Regions from separate parts of the Paracoccus sp. 228 genome, predicted to be linked through region 2. Evidence: riboswitches for the same ligand, from Rfam matches in the RefSeq annotation. Region 2 holds a riboswitch; the other holds the start of a gene.
The links. Region 2 has a riboswitch for thiamine pyrophosphate ahead of thiD (bifunctional hydroxymethylpyrimidine kinase/phosphomethylpyrimidine kinase). Riboswitches for the same ligand answer to the same signal wherever they lie in the genome.
Positions count from the first base shown of each region.

Region 1: linked by a shared signal. The riboswitch ahead of SY26_RS10260 (thiamine ABC transporter substrate binding subunit) and the one ahead of thiD (bifunctional hydroxymethylpyrimidine kinase/phosphomethylpyrimidine kinase) in region 2 are both predicted to bind thiamine pyrophosphate.

Region 1 covers NZ_JYGY01000003.1:112,199-123,501, reverse strand. The annotation lists gene cydB (cytochrome d ubiquinol oxidase subunit II) at 1-846, shown strand, start outside; gene SY26_RS21105 (DUF2474 family protein) at 846-950, shown strand; gene SY26_RS10270 (ATP-binding cassette domain-containing protein) at 947-1,633, opposite strand; gene SY26_RS10265 (ABC transporter permease subunit) at 1,623-3,158, opposite strand; gene SY26_RS10260 (thiamine ABC transporter substrate binding subunit) at 3,137-4,108, opposite strand; TPP riboswitch at 4,139-4,238, opposite strand; gene mutS (DNA mismatch repair protein MutS) at 4,297-6,918, shown strand; gene aroC (chorismate synthase) at 6,915-8,015, shown strand; gene SY26_RS10245 (ribokinase) at 8,003-8,881, opposite strand; gene SY26_RS10240 (cytochrome c1) at 8,995-9,786, opposite strand; gene petB (cytochrome b) at 9,801-11,141, opposite strand; gene petA (ubiquinol-cytochrome c reductase iron-sulfur subunit) at 11,153-11,303, opposite strand, start outside.
Region 2 covers NZ_JYGY01000001.1:326,289-337,591, reverse strand. The annotation lists gene SY26_RS01580 (ABC transporter ATP-binding protein) at 1-222, opposite strand, end outside; gene SY26_RS01575 (DEAD/DEAH box helicase) at 445-2,352, opposite strand; gene SY26_RS01570 (acyl-CoA thioesterase) at 2,500-2,976, opposite strand; TPP riboswitch at 3,071-3,173, shown strand; gene thiD (bifunctional hydroxymethylpyrimidine kinase/phosphomethylpyrimidine kinase) at 3,244-4,047, shown strand; gene SY26_RS01560 (FAD-dependent oxidoreductase) at 4,040-4,999, shown strand; gene thiS (sulfur carrier protein ThiS) at 4,989-5,186, shown strand; gene SY26_RS01550 (thiazole synthase) at 5,190-5,951, shown strand; gene SY26_RS01545 (thiamine phosphate synthase) at 5,948-6,544, shown strand; gene SY26_RS01540 (HesA/MoeB/ThiF family protein) at 6,541-7,512, shown strand; gene SY26_RS01535 (ABC transporter substrate-binding protein) at 7,509-8,441, shown strand; gene SY26_RS01530 (TenA family protein) at 8,438-9,115, shown strand; gene SY26_RS01525 (ATP-binding cassette domain-containing protein) at 9,112-9,807, shown strand; gene SY26_RS01520 (ABC transporter permease) at 9,795-10,550, shown strand; gene SY26_RS01515 (MetQ/NlpA family ABC transporter substrate-binding protein) at 10,537-11,303, opposite strand, start outside.

The DNA.
Region 1 (11,303 bases), on a different contig from region 2:
AACGAGACCTGGCTGGTCCTGGGCGGGGGCGGGCTGTTCGCGGCCTTTCCGCTGGCCTATGCACTGATCCTGCCGGCGCTGTATGCGCCGATCATGGCGATGCTGCTGGCGCTGATCTTCCGCGGCGTCGCGTTCGAGTTCCGCTGGCGTACCAAGCGCTGGCGCAAGGTCTGGGACGTGGCGTTCATCGGCGGATCGGCGGTGGCCGCGCTGGCGCAGGGCATCACCCTGGGCGGGCTGCTGCAGGGCATCGACGTCGACAAGGCCGCGCGCGAATATTCCGGCGGCTGGTGGGACTGGCTGACGCCCTTCACGCTGATGGTCGGCGTCGCGGTCATGGTCGGATACGCCCTTCTGGGCGCGACCTGGCTGGTGATGAAGACCGCCGGCCCCCTGCAGGAGCGCATGCGCAAGCGGGCCTGGGTGCTGGGTGTCGGCACGGTGATCTTCATGGGCGTGGTCAGCCTGTGGACGCCGTTCCTGCAGGACGGCTATTACAGCCGCTGGTTCGACGGCTGGAACATCGTGCTGGCAGCGGGGGTGGGTGCTGCCGTGCTGGGCCTGGCCTTCGGCATGTTCACCTCGCTGATGGTGCGTCATCACGACTACTGGCCGTTCCTCTGCGCGCTGGGGATGTTCATCCTGGGCTTTGTCGGGCTGGGGATCTCGATGTTCCCCTACATCGTCCCGGTCGAGGTCACGATCTGGGAGGCCGCCGCCCCCCGCAACAGCCAGATCTTCATGCTGGTCGGTGCGGCCGTGCTGATCCCGGTGATCCTGACCTATACCGCCTATTCCTATTGGGTGTTCCGCGGAAAGATGGACCCCAAGGAGGGGTACCACTGATGCCGCAATCCCTGCGGCGGCTGGCGTGGTTCGTGGCGATATGGCTGGCCAGCGTGGCGGTGATCGGCACCGTCGCCTGGATCATCCGCCTGTGGATCGCCTAGCCCAGATAGGCGCGCAGTCCCGGCGGCGGATCGTCCAGCAGCGGCCCGGTCGGGCGGGGGGCGTGCACCGCGCCATCCTCGACCAGCAGGGTGTCGGGCGCAAAGGCCCGCGCGTCGGCCGGATCATGAGTCACCATCAGCACCGTCGTGTCGGACGCCACCTGCGCCAGCAGGGTCAGCATCTCCGACTTCAGCGCCGGACCTAGCGCCGCGAAGGGTTCGTCCAGCAGCAGCAGGGGCCGCGCCCGCAGCAGCACACGGGCCAGCGCGACGCGGCTTTGCTGACCACCCGACAGGGCCGCGGGGCGGCGATCCTCTGTGCCGGACAGGCCGACATGGTCCAGCACCTGCATCACGCGGCGCTGCTGATCCCGGTCCAGACACAGATCCGGGCGCAGTCCCATCCCTACATTTTGTTTCACGGTCAGATGAGGAAACAAATTGTGGTGTTGAAACAGGATCGACACCGGTCTTTGGCCGGGCGTCATGTCGGTGATATCCTGGCCGTCCCAAATCAGCCGGCCTATTGTCGGGGCCAGAAACCCCGCCACTAAGGCCAGCAGGGTCGACTTGCCCGACCCCGAGGCGCCGATCACCGCATGGCGACCCTGCGGCACGGTCAGGTCCGCGGTCAGCGTGAAGTCGTCCTGTCGCAGCAGGATGTCGCGGAATTCAAGCGTCACGTCGGCCTCCCCTGTCGAACATCCAGAACAGTCCCAGGCTGAGCCCCATCAGCAGCAGGGCGCAAGCCGCGGCATCGGCCATGCGATAGCCGTTCATCAGCTGGTACAGCATCAGCGGCAGGGTCGGGCGATCCCCTGCGAACAGGGTGATGACGCCCAGATCGCCCATGGCCAGCGCCGCCGCCAGCCCGGCGCCAAAGCCCAAGGGGCGCGCCAGACGGGGCAGCACCAGAAGGCGCAGCCGTGCCCAGCCCCGCAGGTCCAGCGATGCGGCAAGTTGGCCGTAATCCTGTTCCAGCGCCCGCGCCGCCGGGATCAGCGCGCGCAGCGCGAAGGGCAGGGCCATCGCCGCGTTGATCAGCGCCGTGACCGGCAGGGCCATCTGCTGGGGCGTGACCGTACCGCGCAGCAGGATGAACAGCCCCGTCCCCAGCACCAGCGGCGAGGCGATCAGCGGCAGCATGCCCGCCGCCTCGACCCACCGGGCCGCGCCCCGCGCCACCGTCAGGGCCAGCGCCAAGGCCGCCCCCGCGCAGAGCAGCGCCGAGATCACGGCCATCAGCACCGACCGGCGCGTGGCCTGCCAGACCTCGGGCGGCAGGGCGGTCAGGCGCGGCAGGCCCGTCGCCGCGACCGAGATCAGCGGCGCCAGCAGAAAGGCCGCTGCCGCCGCGATCACCGCTGCGTCCGTCAGCCGCCGCCAGCCGCCCGGCGCGGGCGGCCCGCCCAAAGCATCCAGCCCCGCGCCGAAGCCTGCGGGCACCGTGATCCGCGCGGCCAGCGCCGCCGCCGCGATGCAGATCGCGATCTGAACCATCCCCAGGGCCGCCGCCCGCCCCAGGTCGAAATCGAATCGGAAGGCCTGATAGATGGCCAGTTCCACCGTCGTGGCCCGCGGCCCCCCGCCCAGGGCCAGCGCCACCGTGAAAGAGGTCAGGCAGACCAGGAACACCGCCAGCCAGACGCCGGGCAGCACGCCGCGCAGCATCGGGCGCTCCAGATGGCGGGCGATGTCGCGGGGGGCGAAATCCAGGGACGCGGCCAGCCGGAAGCGTTCCGCGGGAATCGCCTGCCAGCCCTGCAGGATCAGCCGCACCGACAGCGGCAGGTTGAAGAAGACATGCGCCAGGATCACCCCCTGCCAGCCATAGATGCCGATGGCGGGCAGGCCCAGGGCCTCCAGCGCGCCGTTCAGCGCACCGTTGCGCCCGAAGATCGCGATCAGGCCCAGCACCGCCACGATCACCGGCAGGATGAAGGGCGCGCCCAGCAGCGTGACCAGCAGCCCGCGCCCCCGGAACCGCCGCCGGGCCAGCGCGCGCGCCACCGGCACGGCCAGCGCGGCCGACAGGGTCGCGGACAGCGCCGCCTGCCACAGGGTGAACCAGACCGCGCGCAGGTCCCATTCGGTCAGGCTCGACAGCCCGCCCGCGACCCAGGCCACCGCCGCCAGCGTGCCCAGGATCAGCGCGGCAAGTGCGCCCGCGATGGCGTGGCCGATGCTCAGCGGAAGGCCCGCTGCCATTCGTCCAGGGCGGGGGCGCGCAGGGACTCTGCCTCGTCCTCGGACAGGAACAGGGTCTTGTCGGGCCGGGGCAGGTCGCGCATCACCTGCGGCCAGTCGGCCTCAGGCAGTTTCGCGGGCAGGGACCAGTTGGCCAGCGGGATCGTCGCCTGGAAATCGGGGGTCAGCACCCAGTCCATGAAGGCTTGCGCCAGTTCGGGCTGATCGGTGCCCGCGACCTGGGCCACCAGTTCGGCCATGAAGTAATGCCCCTCGGGGAAGATCGCGGCGCGCTTGGTGTCGTCCTCCTCGGCGGCGATGTGATAGGCGGGCGAGGTGGTGTAGGACAGCACCATGTCCGCCTCTCCGTCGGTGAACAGGCCATAGGATTCGGACCAGCCGCGGGTGACGGTCAGCACCTTGGGGGCCAGCTTCGCCCAGGCCTCGCCCGCCTGATCGCCATAGACCGACTTGACCCACAGCAGCATCGCCAGACCCGACACCGAACTGCGCGGGTCCTGGATGACGATGCTGAGATCCTCGGCCTCCAGCAATTCGCCAAAGCTGGCGGGCGGGTTTTCCAACCGCGTGCTGTCATAGACGAAGGCCGTCTCGCCCCAGTTGTAGGGCAGGAAGATGTCGTCCTCCCATGCGATGGGCAGCGACAGGCCGGACGTGTCCTGCCCATGCGGCGCGAACAGCCCCGATGCGCGGGCACGCGCCGTCATGTCGGTGTTAAGGCCGAAGACGATGTCGGCCTGGGTGCCCGCCCCCTCCATCAGGATGCGGGGCAGCACGTCGCCGGTCACGAATTGCAGGTCGCAATCGCAGATCGCCTCGAACCCCTCCTCGATGGCGGGGCCGGGGCCCCATTCGCTGGTGACGCTGTCGCCGGCATAGACGGTCAGGACGCGATCCTGGGCCAGGGCGGGGGTGGCCAGCAGCAAAGCGGGGATCAGGACGGATTTCATCGGCAGCCTCTCTTGTCGGAATGTCGAAAAGAAGGGGGTGCGCACCTTCCCTCCGCCGGTGTGAGCCGGATCAGGTTCAACGGGTCCGCTGTCGCGTCTCAGCCCGCATGGGGCACCCCGAGGTGATCCCGAATGTAGAGGTTTCGCGCGCCCGCGCAAGCGGATAGAACCCGCCCATGACCAAGGACATGTCTGATCAGCCCACGCCGATGATGGCGCAATATCTTGCAATCCGGGAGGCCAATCCCGGCGCGCTGCTGTTCTATCGCATGGGCGATTTCTACGAGATGTTCTTCGACGACGCGGTCGCCGCCGCCGCCGCGCTGGACATCGCGCTGACCAAACGCGGCACCCATGCGGGTGAGCCCATCCCGATGTGCGGCGTGCCCGTCCATGCGGCCGAGGGCTATCTGCTGACGCTGATCCGCAAGGGTTTCCGCGTGGCCATCGCCGAACAGATGGAGGACCCTGCGGAAGCCAAGAAGCGCGGGTCGAAATCGGTCGTGGCGCGCGACGTGGTGCGGCTGGTGACGCCGGGCACCCTGACCGAGGAATCGCTGCTGGAGGCGCGGCGCCACAATTACCTGGCGGCCTTCGTGGTCGTCCGCGAGGAGGGCGCGCTGGCTTGGGTCGACATCTCGACCGGCGCGTTTTCGGTGATGGATTGCCCCCTGCCGCGTCTGGCCCCCGAACTGGCGCGGCTGGCCCCGCGCGAGGTGCTGGCCTGCGACACGGGACTGGAGGAGTTGATCGGCGATGCAGGTGCGGTGATGACCGACCTGCATGCCAGCGCCTTCGACAGCAATGCGGGCACGCGGCGGCTGTGTGCGCTCTATGGGGTCGAGACGCTGGACGGCTTCGGCAGCTTCACCCGCGCCGAACTGGCCGCGATGGGCGCCATTATCGATTATCTGGACATGACGCAGAAGGGCCGCCTGCCGCTGCTGCGCCCGCCGGTGCGCGAACGCGCGGGCGGCGCGATGCAGATCGACGCGGCGACCCGGCGCAATCTGGAACTGACCCAGGCCCTGTCGGGCGGGCGCGACGGATCGCTGCTGGCGGCCATCGATCGCACCGTGACCGCGCCGGGCGCGCGCCTGCTGGAGCGACGGATCAGCGCGCCGTCGCGCGATTTGGGCCTGATCGCGGCGCGCCATGATGCGGTGGCGGCGCTGGCCGCCGATGCGCGGTTGCTCTCGGATCTGCGCGGCGCGCTGGCGCGGGTGCCGGACATGGACCGGGCGCTGTCGCGGCTGGCGCTGGACCGGGGCGGGCCGCGTGATCTGGCCGCGATCCGGGCGGGGCTGACGCAGGGCGCGGCCATCGCGGCGCGGCTGCCCGGTGATGCGCCGCCCGTGCTGCGCGATGCGGCGGGCGATCTGCTGGGCCATGAGACGCTGGTTGACCTGCTGGATGATGCACTTGTGGCAGAGCCGCCTCTGCTGGCGCGCGATGGCGGCTTCGTGGCCGAAGGGCATGACGCCGATCTGGACCAGACCCGTCGGCTTCGCGACGAGGGGCGCGGCGTCATCGCCGGGATGCAGGCCGATTACGCGGTCCTGGCCGGGGTTGGCAGCCTGAAGATCAAGCATAACAACGTTCTGGGCTATTTCATCGAGACGACGACCACCCATGCCGAGCGCATGATGGCCGCACCCCTGAACCAGACCTTCATCCACCGCCAGACCACCGCGAACCAGATCCGCTTCACCACGGTGGAACTGTCCGAGCTGGAGACCCGCATCCTGAACGCCCGCGACCGCGCGTTGGAGATCGAGCGGGGCATCTTCGACCGCCTGCGGACGGCGATCCTGGATCAGGCCGCGCGGATCGGGCAGGCGGCGCGCGCCCTGGCCGAGATCGACCTGGCCTGCGCCTTTGCGGACCTTGCCTCGGGCGAGGGCTGGGTCCGGCCGCGCGTGGACGACAGCCGCGCCTTCGTCATCGACGGGGGCCGCCATCCGGTCGTGGAACGCGCGCTGCGCCGCAAGGCGGAGAGCTTCGTCGCCAACGACTGCGACCTGACCACCGGGGCCACGCCCGCGATCTGGCTGCTGACCGGGCCGAACATGGCGGGCAAGTCGACCTTCCTGCGGCAGAACGCGCTGATCGCGGTGCTGGCGCAGGCCGGGGCCTTTGTTCCGGCGCGCGCAGCGCATATCGGGCTGGTCAGCCAGCTGTTTTCCCGCGTGGGCGCTGCCGACGACCTGGCGCGGGGGCGGTCGACCTTCATGGTCGAGATGGTCGAGACGGCCGCGATCCTGAACCAGGCCGATGACCGCGCGCTGGTGATCCTGGACGAGATCGGGCGCGGCACCTCCACTTGGGACGGGCTGTCGATTGCCTGGGCGGTGATGGAGCATCTGCATGCCGCCAACCGCTGCCGGGCGCTGTTCGCCACGCATTATCATGAGATGACGGCGCTGTCGGCCAAGCTGGAGGGGGTCGAGAACGCCACCGTCACGGTGCGCGAGTGGCAGGGCGAGGTGATCTTTCTGCACGAGGTCAGGAAGGGCGCGGCCGACCGCAGCTATGGCGTGCAGGTCGCGCGGCTGGCGGGTCTGCCCGCCTCCGTCGTGGAACGCGCCCGCACCGTGCTGACCGCGCTGGAAAGCGGAGAGCGTCAGTCGGCGCGCCCGGTGGCGCTGATTGACGATCTGCCGCTGTTCCGCGCCGCCCCGCCGCCCGCGCCCAAGGCCCGCCCGCTGGACGACCGGCTGAAGGCGGTCCATCCCGACGCCCTGTCCCCGCGCGAGGCGCTGGACCTGATCTATGAATTGAAAGCCCTGTCCGAGGAGACGCGCCCATGAGCTACAACACCTTCGGCCGCGAGTTCCGCTTTACCACCTGGGGCGAAAGCCACGGCCCCGCCCTGGGCGCGACGGTGGACGGCGTGCCGCCCGGCGTGCCCCTGACCGAAGAATACATCCAGCGCTTCATGGACCGCCGCCGCCCCGGGACGTCGAAACACACCACGCAGCGGCGCGAACCCGACCAGGTCCGCATCCTGTCCGGTGTCTTCGAGGGTGTCACCACCGGCACCGCGATCCAGCTGATGATCGAGAATACCGACCAGCGGTCCAAGGATTACGGCGACATCGCCACCAGCTTTCGCCCCGGCCATGCCGACATCACCTATCACCTGAAATATGGGGTGCGCGATTATCGCGGCGGGGGCCGGTCTTCGGCGCGCGAGACGGCGGCGCGGGTTGCGGCCGGAGCGGTCGCGCAGGCGGTTCTGGGCGCGTTTGTGCCCGATCTGCGGATCACCGGCTACATGGTGCAGATGGGCGCGATGCATCTGGACCGTGACCGGCTGGACCTGGGCGCGGTGAACGACAATCCGTTCTTCCTGCCCGATGCGGGCGCGGTGCAGGCCTGGTCCGATTACCTGGACGAAATCCGCAAGGATCAGAACAGCGTCGGCGCGGCCATCGAGGTCTGCGTTCAGGGCTGCCCGCCGGGCATCGGCGCGCCGGTCTATGCAAAGCTGGACACCGATCTGGCCGCCGCGATGATGTCGATCAACGCCGTGAAGGCCGTCGAGATCGGCGAGGGCATGGCCTCGGCCGCGCTGACCGGGGTGGCGAACGCGGACGAGATCCGCATGGGGCCGGACGGGCCGGAGTTCCTGTCGAACCATGCGGGCGGGATTCTGGGCGGCATCTCGACCGGACAGGACATCGTCGTGCGTTTCGCGATCAAGCCGACCAGCTCGATCACCACGCCCCGCCGATCGATCAACTCACGCGGAGAGGAGATCGACGTGATCACCAAGGGCCGCCACGACCCCTGCGTGGGCATCCGTGCCGTGCCAGTGGCCGAGGCGATGGCCGCCTGCGTGATCCTGGATCACCTGCTGATGGACCGAGCGCAGACCGGCGGGGTGCGTGGTCAGATCGGCTGATCGGACAGAAACGCGTCTACTTCGGTACGGGTGGGGATGGCATCGCCCGCCCCCGCCCGCGTGACCTTGACCGCCGCCGCGGCCGAGGCCAACCTTAGGGCGGCAGGAATATCCGCCCCGCCGTCCAACGCCGCCGCGAAATAGCCCGCGAAGGTGTCGCCCGCGCCGGTCGTGTCCACCGGCGTCACGCGGAACGAGGGCTGCTCATGCACCTGGCCCGTGGTCAGGTCGCGATATTCGGCACCCTCCGCGCCGCGGGTGATCAGCAGGCCCTGCACGGGCAGGTCGCCGGGGTCACCCGCGAACAGCTGCTCCGCCTCTCCGGCGTTCATCGCCAGGATCGACACATGGGGCAGGACCGCGCGCACCGCGTCCAGATCGAAAGGGGCGGCGGAATAGATCACGCGTGCGCCCTGCGCCTGCGCCGCGCGGGCGGCGGCGACTTGGCCGTTCGTCTCGTTCTGGATCAGCAGCGTATCAGCGGGGGTCAGGGCGGAGAGGGCCTGCGTCAGGGCATCCTCGTCGATGGCGCGGTTCGCGCCGGGGTGGATGACGATGGCGTTTTCCGCATCGGCATCCAGCAGGATGATCGCGTGGCCCGTCGCCTGATCCGCAAGGCGGGCGACATGCCCCATGTCCACGCCCGCCTGCGCCAGCCGGTCGCGCACCCAGTCATCGCCCGTGCCCATCGCCCCCAGGTGATGCGTGACCGCGCCCGCGCGCGCCGCGGCGACCGACTGGTTCGCACCCTTGCCGCCCAGACCCTGCGCATAACCGCGCGAGGCCAGCGTCTCTCCGGGCTTGGGCAGGCTCTCCAGCGGATAGACATGGTCGATGTTGATCGAGCCCAGGTTCCAGATTGCCATGCACGCCTCCGCCGTTTGGCGGCCATGTGACCGGGCGGGCCGGGCCTTGTCCAGATGTGAAAAGACGCGCCCGTTGCGGGGCGCGTCCTGTCATGTCGACCTGTCGTGCAGGATCAGGCGGGCAGCTTGCCCTTGTGGGGCGCCCACAGCCGCTTGTTCACGACATAGAGCAGCGCGCTGAGCAGCACCAGGAACAGCACCGCGACCAGGCCCACGGACTTGCGGTCCATCATCTTGGGCTCGGCGGTCCACATCAGGAAGGCCGCGATGTCCATCGCCATCTGGTCGACGGTCGCCTCGGTGCCGTCCTCGTAGGTGACCTGACCGTCGGACAGCGGAGCCGCCATGCTGATCCAGCCGCCGGGGAAGGCGGTGTTGCCGTGCAGCAGCGTGCCGGCCTGTTCCTGGTCCTCGCCGGTATAGCTGGTCAGCAGGGCGTGGATGTATTCCGGACCGCCCATGCCGTTGACCAGCTGGCTGAGGCCGGTGCCGAAGGGGCCGTGAAAGCCCGCGCGGGCCTTGGCCATCAGCGACAGATCCGGGCCCATGCCGTCACCCGAGGTTGCCGGGAAGTGATCGGTGATGGTGCGCGGACGCTCCTCTCCGATCGCGTCGTCGAAGACCGGCAGCAGTTCGGCCGCATAGGCGCGAACCTGATCCTCGGGCAGGCCGGGGCCGCCTTCATCCGCCAGGGTGCGGATGGCGACGTATTTCAGGCCGTGGCAGGCCGAGCAGACCTCGGTATAGACCTGCAACCCGCGCTGCAGCTGGAACTGGTCGTATGCGCCGAACGGACCCTCGTGCGGGAAGGCGACATCCTCGATGTGCCCGCCTTCGCCTGCGGCCATCGCCGGTCCGGACAGGCCAAGGGCCGTGACGGCGGCGATCGCTAGTGCTTTCAGCATGATCCTTGGTCCTCTCATTCGGCCGGCTGCGTCAGGCTGGTTCCACCAACCTTGGGCGCGTAGTGTTCGTTGAAGTCTTCCTCGATCGTGGCGGGCATGGGCTCCGGCTTCTCGATCACGCCCAGCAGCGGCAGGATCACCAGGAAGTAGCCGAACCAGTAGGCCGCGGCAGCCAGCGCGATGTAGGGATAGGGCCCCTCGGTGGGCATGGCGCCGACCCAGGTTAGGACGACGAAGTCGACCGCCAGCAGCCAGAACCACCACTTGAACTGCGGACGATAGCGGCCCGAGCGCACGCGGCTGGTGTCCAGCCAGGGCGCCAGGCCCATCACCACGATGGCGCCGAACATCGCCAGCACGCCGAAGAACTTGGCGTCGACGATGCCGAAGGTCACGAACTGGACCAGCTGGACCAGCCACACCTCGGCGTCGAAGGCGCGCAGGATCGCGTAGAAGGGCAGGAAGTACCATTCGGGCACGATATGCGCGGGCGTGGCCAGCGCGTTGGCCTCGATGTAGTTGTCCGGGTGGCCCAGGTAGTTGGGCATGAAGCCCACGATCGCGAAGAACACGGCCAGGATGACGGCCAGCGCGAACAGGTCCTTGATGACGAAGTAGGGCCAGAAGGGCAGGGTGTCCTTGGCGGCCTCCTCCTTGCTGGTGCGACGCACCTCGATGCCGGTCGGGTTGTTGTTGCCCGTGGTGTGGAAGGCCCACACGTGGACGATGACCAGGCCCGCGATGATGAAGGGCAGCAGGTAGTGCAGCGAGAAGAAGCGGTTCAGCGTCGCGTTGCCGACCGCGGGTCCGCCCAGCAGCCAGGTCTGCAGCGTTTCACCCACGCCCGGAATGGCGCCGAACAGGCCTGTGATCACGGTCGCGCCCCAGAAGGACATCTGACCCCAGGGCAGCACGTAGCCCATGAAGGCGGTGGCCATCATCAGCAGGTAGATCAGCATGCCGATGATCCAGGTGACCTCGCGCGGGGCCTTGTAGCTGCCGTAGTAGAGGCCGCGGAAGATGTGCAGGTATACGGCCACGAAGAACAGCGACGCGCCGTTCATGTGGATGTAGCGCAGCATGTAGCCGCCGTTGACGTTGCGCATGATGTGCTCGACGCTGGCGAAGGCCATGTCGACATGCGGGGTATAGTGCATCACCAGGACGATGCCCGTGACGATCTGCAGCACCAGGCAGAAGACCAGCACGATCCCCCAGATCCACATCCAGTTCAGGTTCTTGGGCGTGGGGATCATCAGCGTGTCGTAAAGCACGCCGGCGACGGGCAGGCGGCGGTGAAGCCAGCGTTCGAAGCCCGACTTGGGCTCGTAATGGTCGTGCGGAATTCCGGCCATGATAACCCTCCTTAACCCAGCTGAATGGTGGTGTCGTTCACGAACGACGCCAGCGGAATATGCATGTTCTGCGGCGCGGGCCCGCGACGGATGCGGCCTGCGGTGTCGTAATGGCTGCCGTGGCAGGGGCAGAACCAGCCGCCGAAATCGCCCGCGCCGTCA
Region 2 (11,303 bases):
CGGACGCCCGCCAAGACGGATTTCTCCGTTCGTCGCGGTCTCGAAGCCCGCCAGCATCATCAGGCAGGTGGTCTTGCCGGAACCGGACGGCCCCAGCATCGTTAGAAATTCACCCCGTCCGATCGACAGATTCAAGTCTTTGACGACAAGTGTCTGTCCATCATAGCTTTTTTGCACATGCTCGAAGGCGACGAATGCGTCGCCGTGGCGGTCGTCCAGCAAAAGCGCTCTCCCTGTTATGTCGTTGGTTATTCAGCGCAAGGATCAGGTTAAGCGTCGCCCTGCCCGACTGGCAATATCAATTGCGACATTCCATGCCCCGAACGCGTCGCGCCCGAAACCCCGCAAGGGAGCTTCGGGCGCGAGGGCCATGTGGATTGCAGAGCGTGCAGGGCCCACTGCCTGTTTGTCAGGCAGTTGCTTGGCCCCGCAGGCAGTTGCCGGTCAGGCGGGCCGCTTGGGTCCCTTGCGATGCGCCTTGGGGGCGCCCGCCTTGTCGCCGGCGGGCCTGGACTTGGCCCAGGCCGGCTTGGGGCCCTTGCCAGCGTCGGCCGACGACTTCTTCTTCCACGATTTCACGGCCGCATGCGGTCCGGTCTCGCGCGGTTCGGCAGGGGCATCATCGGGCAGCCAGCCGCCGCGGGCGGACTTGACGCGGGCGTGGTGACCCTCGTCCGACGCGGCGTGCTTGGCACGCGGCGCGGGCTTGCGACCCTCGGAACGGTTGTCGGTGCGCGGGGCACGGGGCGCCCGTTCGATCGGCGCGTCCAGGTCGGGGGCGCCGTCCATGCGGCGCATGGTGACCTCCGGGGTGATCTCGATGAAATCGCCGAACTTGGCGGCGACTTCCGACGCGATCTGGATATAGGACAGGTCCTGCTTGACGCGGATCGCACCGATGCTGTCGCGGGTGATCCCGCCCGCATCACAGACCTTGGGCAGCAGCCAACGCGCCTCGGCCCGACCGGAATGACCGACCGACAGCGTGAACCAGACCGACGGGCCGAACTCGCGCTGCGCACGGGGGGCCATCGGTGCGGGGGGCGCATGCGCCTCGGACAGTTCCTCGGCAGCGGGGCGGCCTTCGCGCCACAGGCGCAGGAAGGCGGCGGCGACCTGTTCGGCGCTGAACTGCTCCAGCAGCTGCGCGGCCAGGGCGGCGTCGTCGCCCACGGGTTCACGCAGGCCGGGATGGTCCAGCATGCGCTGATCATCGCGCGCCCGCACCTCGTCCGCTGTCGGCGCGTCCAGCCATTCGGCCGAGACCTTGGCGTTCTGCAGCAGACGCTGTGCCCGACGATAATCGGCCGACGGCACGATCAGCGCGGACACGCCCTTGGAGCCCGCACGCCCGGTGCGGCCCGACCGGTGCAGCATCGTGTCGGGGTTGGTCGGCAGGTCCGCGTGGATCACCAGCTCCAGCCCCGGCAGGTCGATGCCGCGCGCGGCCACGTCGGTGGCGATGCAGACGCGGGCGCGCCCGTCACGCAGCGCCTGCAGGGCGTGGGTCCGCTCCTGCTGGGACAGTTCGCCCGACAGGGCCACGCATTTGAAGCCCCGGTTCGACATGCGCGCCAGCAGATGGTTCACGTTGGCCCGCGTCTTGCAGAAGACGATGGCGGTCTGCGCCTCGTGGATGCGCAGCAGGTTGAAGATCGCGGGCTCGCGGTCGCGGGCGGTCACGGTATAGGCGCGATAGGCGATGTCGCCATGCTGGCGCGCCTCGCCCATTGCGGCGATGCGCAGGGCGTCGCGCTGGAAATCACGGGCCAGCTTCTCGATCGCCGACGGCACCGTGGCCGAGAACATCAGCGTGCGGCGCTCGACCGGGGCGGCGCCCAGGATAAACTCCAGGTCCTCGCGGAAGCCCAGGTCCAGCATCTCGTCAGCCTCGTCCAGGACGGCCGCGCGCAGATCCGACAGGTCCAGGCTGCCGCGGTCGATATGGTCGCGCAGGCGGCCAGGCGTGCCGACCACGATCTGCGCGCCGCGTTGCAGGGCGCGCTTTTCGTTGCGATAGTCCATACCGCCGACGCAGGTCGCGATCTGCGCGCCGGTCCCGGCATAGAGCCATTCCAGCTCGCGCGCGACCTGCAGCGCCAGTTCGCGCGTGGGCGCGATGGCCAGGGCCAGCGGCAGCTCGCCCGCGATGATGCGGTCGCCGTCCAGAAGGTCCGCGCCCATCGCCAGGCCAAAGGCCACGGTCTTGCCCGACCCGGTCTGGGCCGAGACCAGCACGTCGCGGCCCGCGGCCTCGGGCGCCAGCACCGCCGACTGCACGGCAGTCAACGTCTCATAGCCCTTGTCGGCCAACGCCGCCTGAAGCGGCGCGGGGAAATTCAGTTCAGTCATGTGATTCGCCAAAATGCGGGGGCCGTGAGCGACCCGATGAGCGGCACCTATCGTCGCTGCGACCGGCCCACCCTGCACCCGCCGCCCCGGACTAGCAGGGCCAAAGGCGGTTCCCTACGCGGTTTGGATCGCAAAGTCCACGCCCAATCAGGGGGTGTTCGACGCGGCCTCCTGGCGGGCCGCGATCTCGCGCCGCATGGTGCGCCTGACCTCGGCCGACCGCCAGCGCTGGCGGTCGATGTCGTCCTCAAGCTCGGGCTTGGGGACCGGCACAGGATGGCCTCGTTCGTCGACCGCGACCATGGTAAAATAGCAGGAATTGGTATGCCTGCGGGTGCCGCGGCGGATGTTCTCGGCCTCGACCCGGATGCCGACCTCCATCGAGGTGCGGCCGGTATGGTTCACCCGCGCGCGAAAGGTCACCAGCTCTCCCACGTGGATGGCCTCCTTGAAGGTCACCTGGTCGACGGACAGGGTCACCGCATATTCTCCAGACCAGCGCGACGCGCACGCATAGGCCACCCGGTCCAGACAGGCCAAAAGCGCGCCGCCATGCACCTTGCCGCTGAAATTCGCCATGTCCGGCGACATCAGCACCGTCATCTCCAGCCCGCGCCTGTCCATCTGTCCCCCGTCCGCTGTCCCACCATCCTGCGACAATCGCGCGGGCGCGAAAAGCCCCCCTTGCGCCCCGGGCCCGCCGCGCCTAGCCTTGGGGGGCAAACCGTTGGGGTGTCCCGTCACAGGGGCTGAGAGGCGACAGCCAACCCATCGAACCTGATCCGGGTCATACCGGCGGAGGGAACGGTGCAGATATCCGCGCGGCCATCGGCCCGCCCTGTGTCCCCACCCCTTTGCCCGGTCACGACCCGCCACATTACGGGGGACGACGTGACAGCACCCATTGCCCTGACCATCGCCGGGTCCGATTCGGGCGGCGGCGCCGGCATTCAGGCGGATCTGAAGACCTTTTCGGCCCTTGGCTGCTATGGCGCCAGCGTCGTGACCGCGCTGACGGCGCAGAACACCCGCACCGTGGCTTTGGTCGAACCGGCCAGCCTCGCGATGATCGCAGGGCAGATGCGTGCCGTTCTGGACGATCTGGACGTCCGGGCGGTCAAGCTGGGCATGCTGGGCGGGGCCCAGGCCGTCGCCACGGTGGCCGGGGGTCTGGACGGCTGCGGCCTGCCCATCGTGCTGGACCCGGTGATGGTGGCGAAATCGGGCGACCGCTTGCTGCCGCCCGATGCCATCGACGCGCTACGTTCCCTGTTGGGCTGCGCGACGCTGCTGACCCCGAACCTGCCCGAGGCCGCCTGCCTGCTGGGTTGTGCCCCGGCCACCACCCCGGCCCAGATGGCCGAACAGGGTGCTGCGCTGCGCGCCATGGGCGCGGGGGCCGTGCTGATGAAGGGTGGGCATGGCGAGGGCGCGATCTGCACCGACCTTCTGGTGACCGCGCAGGGGGCGACGCCTTTCAGCGCCCGACGCCTGTCCACCCGCAACACGCATGGCACTGGCTGCACGCTGTCGGCGGCCATCGCAGCCGGCCTGGCACACGGCCTGCCGCTGGAGCAGGCGGTCGGGGTCGCACACCGCTATCTGCAACGCGCGATCGCGGCGGCCGACGATCTGTGCGTGGGGTCGGGGCACGGGCCGGTGCATCATTTCCATGCGGTCTGGTCGCATGGCTGATGTCACCATCATCGGCGCGGGCGTGGCCGGGCTGTTCGCGGCCCATGTGCTGGTGCAGCGCGGCCTGACCCCGCGCATCCTGGACCGCAAAGGCGCGCCCGGCCCACACGGCTGCTCATGGTGGGCCGGCGGCATGCTGGCCCCGCAGTGCGAAGGCGTGACCGCCGACCCCGTGATCACCCGCCTTGGCGCAGAAGCCGCCGATGCCTGGTCCGCCGTCACGCCCGTCACGCGGCGCGGCACGCTGGTCCTGGCGCTGGACCGCGACCGGGCGGAACTGGCCCGCTTTGCGCGCCGTGCCACGGCGCATCACCCCTGCGATAGCGCCGATCTGGAACCAGACCTGCAGCCCCGGCCCGGCCTGATCTTTCCAACCGAGGCGCATCTGGACCCCCGACGTGCCTTGGCGGATCTGGCCGCGTGGCTGGCCGCGCGCGGCATCGGCATCGAATGCGTGACCGCCGAACCCGGCGACGTCGCAGGCCCGGTGATCGATGCCCGCGGACTGTCCGCCGCCCTGCCCGACCTCCGCGGCGTGCGCGGCGAGATGGTCGTTCTGCACGCGCCCGACATCGCCCTGACGCGGCCGGTCCGCCTGCTGCATCCGCGTCATCCGCTGTACATCGTGCCACGCGCGGGCGGCCTGTTCATGCTGGGCGCGACCCAGATCGAAAGCGCATCCCGTGCGCGTCCCACCGCTCGGTCGGTGCTGGAACTGCTGTCGGCGGCCTATGCGCTGGATCCCCGCTTTGCAGAGGGCGCCATCGTCGAGATGGGCGCCGATCTGCGCCCGGCATTTCCCGACAACGTCCCGCGCGTGACCGTCCAAGGGCGGGTGCTGCACCTGAACGGGCTGTTTCGTCACGGATACCTGATGGCCCCCGCGCTGGCGCGCCAGGCGGCCGATTACCTGATCACCGAAACCAAGGGAGAACTGGTCCATGAGGATTGAGGTCAACGGAACCCCCCGCGACATCGCCGCCACCACCGTGGCCGACGCACTGTCCGAACTGGGCTGGGGCGAGGCCCGCGTGGCCACAGCGCTGAACGGTGATTTCCTGCCCGCCGCGTCCCGCCCGACGCAGGCGCTGCGCGACGGTGACCGGCTGGAGGTCCTGGCACCCATGCAGGGAGGATAGGCGATGCGTGATTTCTATGGCGTCACCCTGACCAACGCGCTGATGCTGGGCACCGCCCAATACCCGTCCCCGTCGGTCCTGCAGGAGGCGTTCCGCGCCAGCGGTGCGGGCGTGGCCACCGTGTCGCTGCGCCGCGAGGCCGGCCAGGGCCAGGCCTTCTGGTCGCTGATCCGCGATCTGGGCGTGCGCGTGCTGCCCAACACCGCCGGCTGTCACAGCGCGCGAGAGGCCGTGACCACGGCCCGCATGGCGCGCGAAGTCTTTGAAACCGACTGGATCAAGCTGGAGGTGATCGGCCATGCCGACACCCTGCAGCCCGATCCCTTCGGCCTGCTGGAGGCCGCGACGACGCTCTGCGCCGAGGGGTTCCATGTGTTTCCCTATACGACCGAGGATCAGGTTCTGGCCGCCCGCCTGCTGGATGCGGGGTGCCGGGTGCTGATGCCTTGGGGCGCGCCCATCGGGTCTGGCCTTGGGCTGAACAACCGCCACGGGCTGCGCATGCTGCGCGCGGCCTTTCCTGACGTGCCGATGGTGATCGACGCGGGCCTTGGCCTGCCCAGCCATGCGGCGGAGGCGATGGAGATGGGGTTCGACGCGGTTCTTCTGAACAGCGCGGTGGCGCAGGCGGGCGATCCGGTCGCGATGGCCCGCGCCTTTGCGCTGGCCGTGCAGGCGGGCGCCTTGGCGCGCGACGCCGATCCCATGGGGGTGCGCGACATGGGCGCGCCCTCCACCCCCCTGATCGGGAGGGCCTGGCTGTGACGCTGCCGCGCTTCTATCCGATCTTCGATGATGCCGCATGGCTGGACCGCGTTCTGCCTCTGGGCGTCCGGCTGGTCCAGCTGCGGCTGAAGGACCGCGACCCCGCCTATGTCCTCGACCAGATTGACCGCGGGCTGCGCCTGGCGCGCGCACATGGCGCGACGCTGGTCGTCAATGACCACTGGCAGGCGGCGATCGATCTGGGCGCCGACTGGTTGCACCTGGGGCAGGAGGACCTGGACGACGCCGACCTGCCCGCCATCCGCCGCGCCGGGCTGCGGCTTGGCGTCTCGACCCATGACCGGGCGGAACTGGACCGTGCGCTGGCGCTGGCCCCCGATTACGTGGCCCTTGGGCCCGTCTGGCCCACGATCCTGAAAAAGATGCGCTGGCACGAACAGGGCTTGGACCGCGTCACCGAATGGAAGGCGCTGGTGGGCGACATTCCGTTGGTCGCGATCGGCGGGCTGACCCCCGATCGCGGTGCGCAGGCGCTGGCGGCGGGGGCGGACATCGTATCGGCCGTGACCGACATCACGCTGAACCCCGACCCCGAGGCGCGGATCGCCGACTGGCTGGCGGTGACGGCATGATCCGCTATGCCCGCCAGATGGTGCTTCCGGGCATCGGCGCCGCGGGCCAGGATCGGCTGGCGCAGGCCCACGTGCTGGTCGTGGGCGCGGGCGGGCTGGGCTGCCCCGCGCTGCAATACCTGGCCGCCGCGGGAGTGGGTCGGATCACCCTGGTCGATCCCGACCGCGTGGAGGAGACGAACCTGCACCGCCAGCCCCTGTACCGCATGGACCAGGTGGGCCGACCCAAGGCCCAGGCCGCGGCGGCCGCATTGGCGGTGCTGAACCCCGACTGTCAGGTGGTGCCGCGTGTGGAATGGCTGACCCCGGCCAACGCGAGCGATCTGGTGCAGGCAGCCGACGTGACGCTGGATTGCGCCGACAGCTTTGCGGTCAGCCTGACGCTGTCTGATGCCTGCATGGCGGCGGGCAGGCCGATGATCACCGCCTCTGCGCTTGGCCTGTCGGGCTATGCCGCGGGCTGCTGCGGCGGGGCGCCCAGCCTGCGCGCGATTTTTCCCGACCTGCCCGCGCAGGCCGCCAGCTGTGCCAGCGCGGGTGTGCTGGGCCCCGTCGTCGGGATGATCGGAGCGCTGCAGGCGCAGATGGCGCTGGCCGTGCTGCTGGGCCTGGACCCTCGGCCCTTGGGGCGGCTGATCAGCTGGGACGCAGGCGGCTGGCGGATGGGCGGCTTCCGCTTCGACACCGCGCCCGAATCCGCCGACCCCCTGCCCTTCATCGCCCACGCCCAGATCGCCCCCGGCGACCTGCTGATCGACCTGCGGACCGAGGCCGCGCCCATCGCCGGCGCCCGCCACCTGCCTCCAGACCGCATCGCGCATCTGGACCCCGGCCCTGCCACGCGGGTGGTGCTGGCCTGTCGCACCGGCCTGCGCGCGCACAATGCCGGGCAGGTGCTGCAATCACGCTGGTCGGGGCGCATCGCCCTGCTGGCCCTGACCGATGACGACCTGAAAGGACGCCCATGAAGACGCTGACCCTGGCGCTGGCCGTGCTGGCCCTGCCCGCCCATGCCGAAACCCGCCTGACGGTGATGCTGGACTGGTTCGTGAACCCCGACCACGCGCCCATCGTGCTGGCTCAGGAACTGGGCTATTTCGCGGATGCCGGCCTGGCGGTTCAGACCGTGGCCCCGTCCGACCCCAACGATCCGCCGCGCATGGTCGCCGCCGGGCGCGTCGATCTGGCCGTCAGCTATCAGCCGCAGCTGCACCTGTCCCGCCACCAGGGCTTGCCGGTGACCCGCGTCGGCACGTTGGTGGAAACGCCGCTGACCTGCCTGGTCGTGCTGGCCGACAGCGGTATCACGACCCCTGCCGACCTGTCCGGCCGCAAGGTCGGCTTTGCCGTGGCGGGCGTGCAGGAGGTGATGCTGGACGCCATGCTGACCGATGGCGGGCTGGCCCCCGACGATGTCGAACAGATCAACGTCGGCTGGTCCATCGCGCCTGCGCTGATGTCGGGACAGGTGGACGGCGTCATCGGCGCCTTCCGCAACTTCGAGCTGAACCAGCTGCGGCTGGAGGGGTTCGAGGGCCGCTGCCTGAACCCCGAGGATCACGGCATTCCGGCCTATGACGAGCTGATCTATCTGGCCGATCCCGCCCGCATGGACCGCGCCGCCGTCGCGGCCTTTCTGGAGGCCACGGAACGCGCGACGGCCTTCATCAAGAACGACCCCGACGCGGCGTGGCGGATCTTCGCGGAGACCGCCGCCGAACTGCGCACCCCCCTGAACGAGGCCGCGTGGGCCGACACCTGGCCCCGCTTTGCCGGGCGCCCCGCGGCGCTGGACGCGGGCCGGTATCTGCGCTTCGAGGCTTTCCTGGCCGATCGGGGCGCCACGCCGGGCGGACAGTCGCTGTCCGATCTGGCCATCGACGTGACCGCACCATGAGCGCGCCCGACTATGGCCGCGCCTTCGCGCTGTGGCGGGACGCGGCGGGGGCGCACTGGGACGCCTATGTGGACCACGCCTTCGTGCGCCAGCTGGCGGCGGGCAGCCTGCCCCGCGACAGCTTCCTGCATTACCTGCAGCAGGATTACGTCTTCCTTCTGCATTTTGCGCGGTCCTGGGCGCTGGTCTTTGCCAAGTCCGACCGGATGTCGGAGATGGCGCTGGCCTCATCCATCGCGCATGGGCTGCTGAACGGAGAGATGCCGCTGCATGTCGCGATCTGCGGCCGCGAGGGCATCTCCGAGGAGACGCTGCAGCGGACCCCGGAATCGCCAGCGAACATGGCCTATACGCGGTTCGTGCAGGCCACCGGCTATGCGGGCGACATGCTGGACCTGCTGGCGGCGCTGTCACCTTGCGTCTTCGGCTATGGCCAGATCGGGCTGGCGCATGCGGACAGCGGCGGCCCCTATGGCGAATGGACCGCGACCTATGGCGGCGCCGACTATCAGCGCGTCTGCCATGATGTCGGCGCGCTGATCGACGCGGCGCTGGAGGCGCGGTTGGGCCCTGACTGGCCCGCCCTGCCCCGCGCGTGGACGCTGGCGCGCCATTTCACACAGGCCACCCAGCTGGAGGTCGGATTCTGGCAGATGGGGCTGGACCGGACATGATCCGCATCACGGGCGATCTGATCCTGGACGGGCGGGTGCTGCTGCCGGATCTGGCGCTGGACTGTCCTCCGGGGCGCTGGACGGCGCTGATGGGGCCGTCGGGGGTGGGCAAGTCGACCCTGGGCCGGATCGTGGCGGGCCTGCCCGTGGCCGCGCGTCTGGCCGGGGCGGCGGATGTCGCGGGCCCGGTCACCCTGATGGGCCAGCAGGATCAGCTGCTGCCTTGGGCCAACGCGCTGGCCAATGTCACCATCGGCGCGCGGCTGCGTGGGCAGGCGCCCGACCGCGCCCGCGCCCGCGCCCTGCTGGCCGATCTGGGCCTGGCGGGGCTGGAGGGGCGTCGCCCCGCCCAGCTGTCGGGCGGCCAGCGTCAGCGCGTGGCCTTGGCCCGCACCCTGATCGAGGATCGCCCGGTCGTCGTTCTGGACGAGCCGTTTTCGGCGCTGGACGCCGCCACGCGGGCGCAGATGCAGGATCTGGCGGCGCGGCACCTGGCCGGGCGCACCGTCATCCTGATCACCCACGACCCGCTCGAGGCCGCGCGGCTGTGCCACGCGGCCTTCCTGCTGGATGCCCGGGGAGCCCGCCCGCTGGCCCTGCCCGCGACGCCCACGCCGCGCGCGCTGGACGATCCGCAGGTTCTGGCGGCCCAGGCCGCGCTGTTTCGCAGCCTGATGCCATGCGCGGCCTGATCGCGGTCCTGGTCGCGCTGTCGGTCTGGCAGGGCGTGGTCTGGGCCAGCGGCGTGCCGCCCTTCATCCTGCCCGGTCCCGCGCGGGTGGCGCAGGCACTGATGGATCACGCCGCGATGCTGGCGGTGAATGCGCGCTTCACGCTGGCCAATCTGGCGGCGGGGCTGGCCCTGGGGGTGGCGCTTGGGGTCGGGACGGCGGTCAATCTGGCGCTGTCGCCCGCGGCACGGTGGCTGCTGCGACCGATGCTGATCGCGGCTCAGGCGGTGCCGGTCTTTGCGCTGGCCCCGATCCTGACGCTGTGGCTGGGCTACGGCGCGCCCAGCAAGGTCGTCATGGTGGCGCTGGTGGTCTATTTCCCGGTGGCGTCGGTGCTGTTCGACGCGCTGATGCGCCCGCCCGCCGCGCTGGACGATCTGGCGCGGTCGATGGGCGCAAGGCCCCTGCGGCGCTTGACGCTGATCCAGCTGCCCGCCGCCCTGCCCGCGCTTGGGTCGGGGCTGCGGCTGGCGGCGGTGCAGGCGCCGCTGGCGGTGATCGTGGGCGAATGGGTCGGCTCCAGCCGGGGCCTGGGCCATGTGATGCTGATGGCGAACGGGCGGGGTCAGACCGACCTGATGTTCGCGGCCCTGGCCGTGCTGACGGCGATGGGGCTGGCGCTGTTCGCCGCGGCAGGCGCGGTGCAGCGTCTGACGGAAAGGGGCCGCCTCGAAGGACGGCCCCGGGCGATCACCACGAGGTGATGACGGCCCCGTCGTATTTCTCGTCGATGAAGGCCTTGACCTCGGGCGACTGGTACGCCTCGACCAGGGTCTTGACCCAGGGCTCGGCCTCGCGGCCCTGCTGGACGACCAGGATGTTCACATAGGGGCTGTCGGCCTTTTCCATGGCGATGGCATCCTCGCGCGGGGACAGGCCCGAGGCCAGTGCATAGTTGGTGTTGATCACCGCGATGTCGGCATCGGCCAACGCGCGGGGCAGCTGCGCCGCGTCCAGCTCCAGGAACTGCAGACCCTTGGGGTTGTCGCTGACATCCAGCGGGCTGGGAACCAGGCCCGTGCCCTCGGCAAGGGTGATCAGGCCCAGATCCTGCAGGATCAGCAGCGCGCGGCCGCCATTGGTCGGATCGTTCGGGATCGCGACCTGCGCGCCCTCGGGCAGCTCGGCGATGTCCTCGACCTTGTCGGAATAGATCCCCACTGGCGTGGTGATAGTGGTGCCGACCTCGACCAGCGCGAAGCCGCGGTCCTTCATCTGGTTCTCCAGATAGGGGCGGTGCTGGAAGCTGTTGGCATCCAGATCGCCATCGGCCAGCGCCTGGTTCGGCACGACGTAGTCGGAAAACTCGATGACCTCGATGGTCAGGCCCAGGGGTTCGGCGACCTCGGCCACCTTCTCCATGATCTCGCCATGTTCGCCGGGGGACACGCCGACCTTGATGTCTTCGGCCATGGCGACGGAGGCCATGGCGGCGGTGGAGAGGGCGATGGCGGATA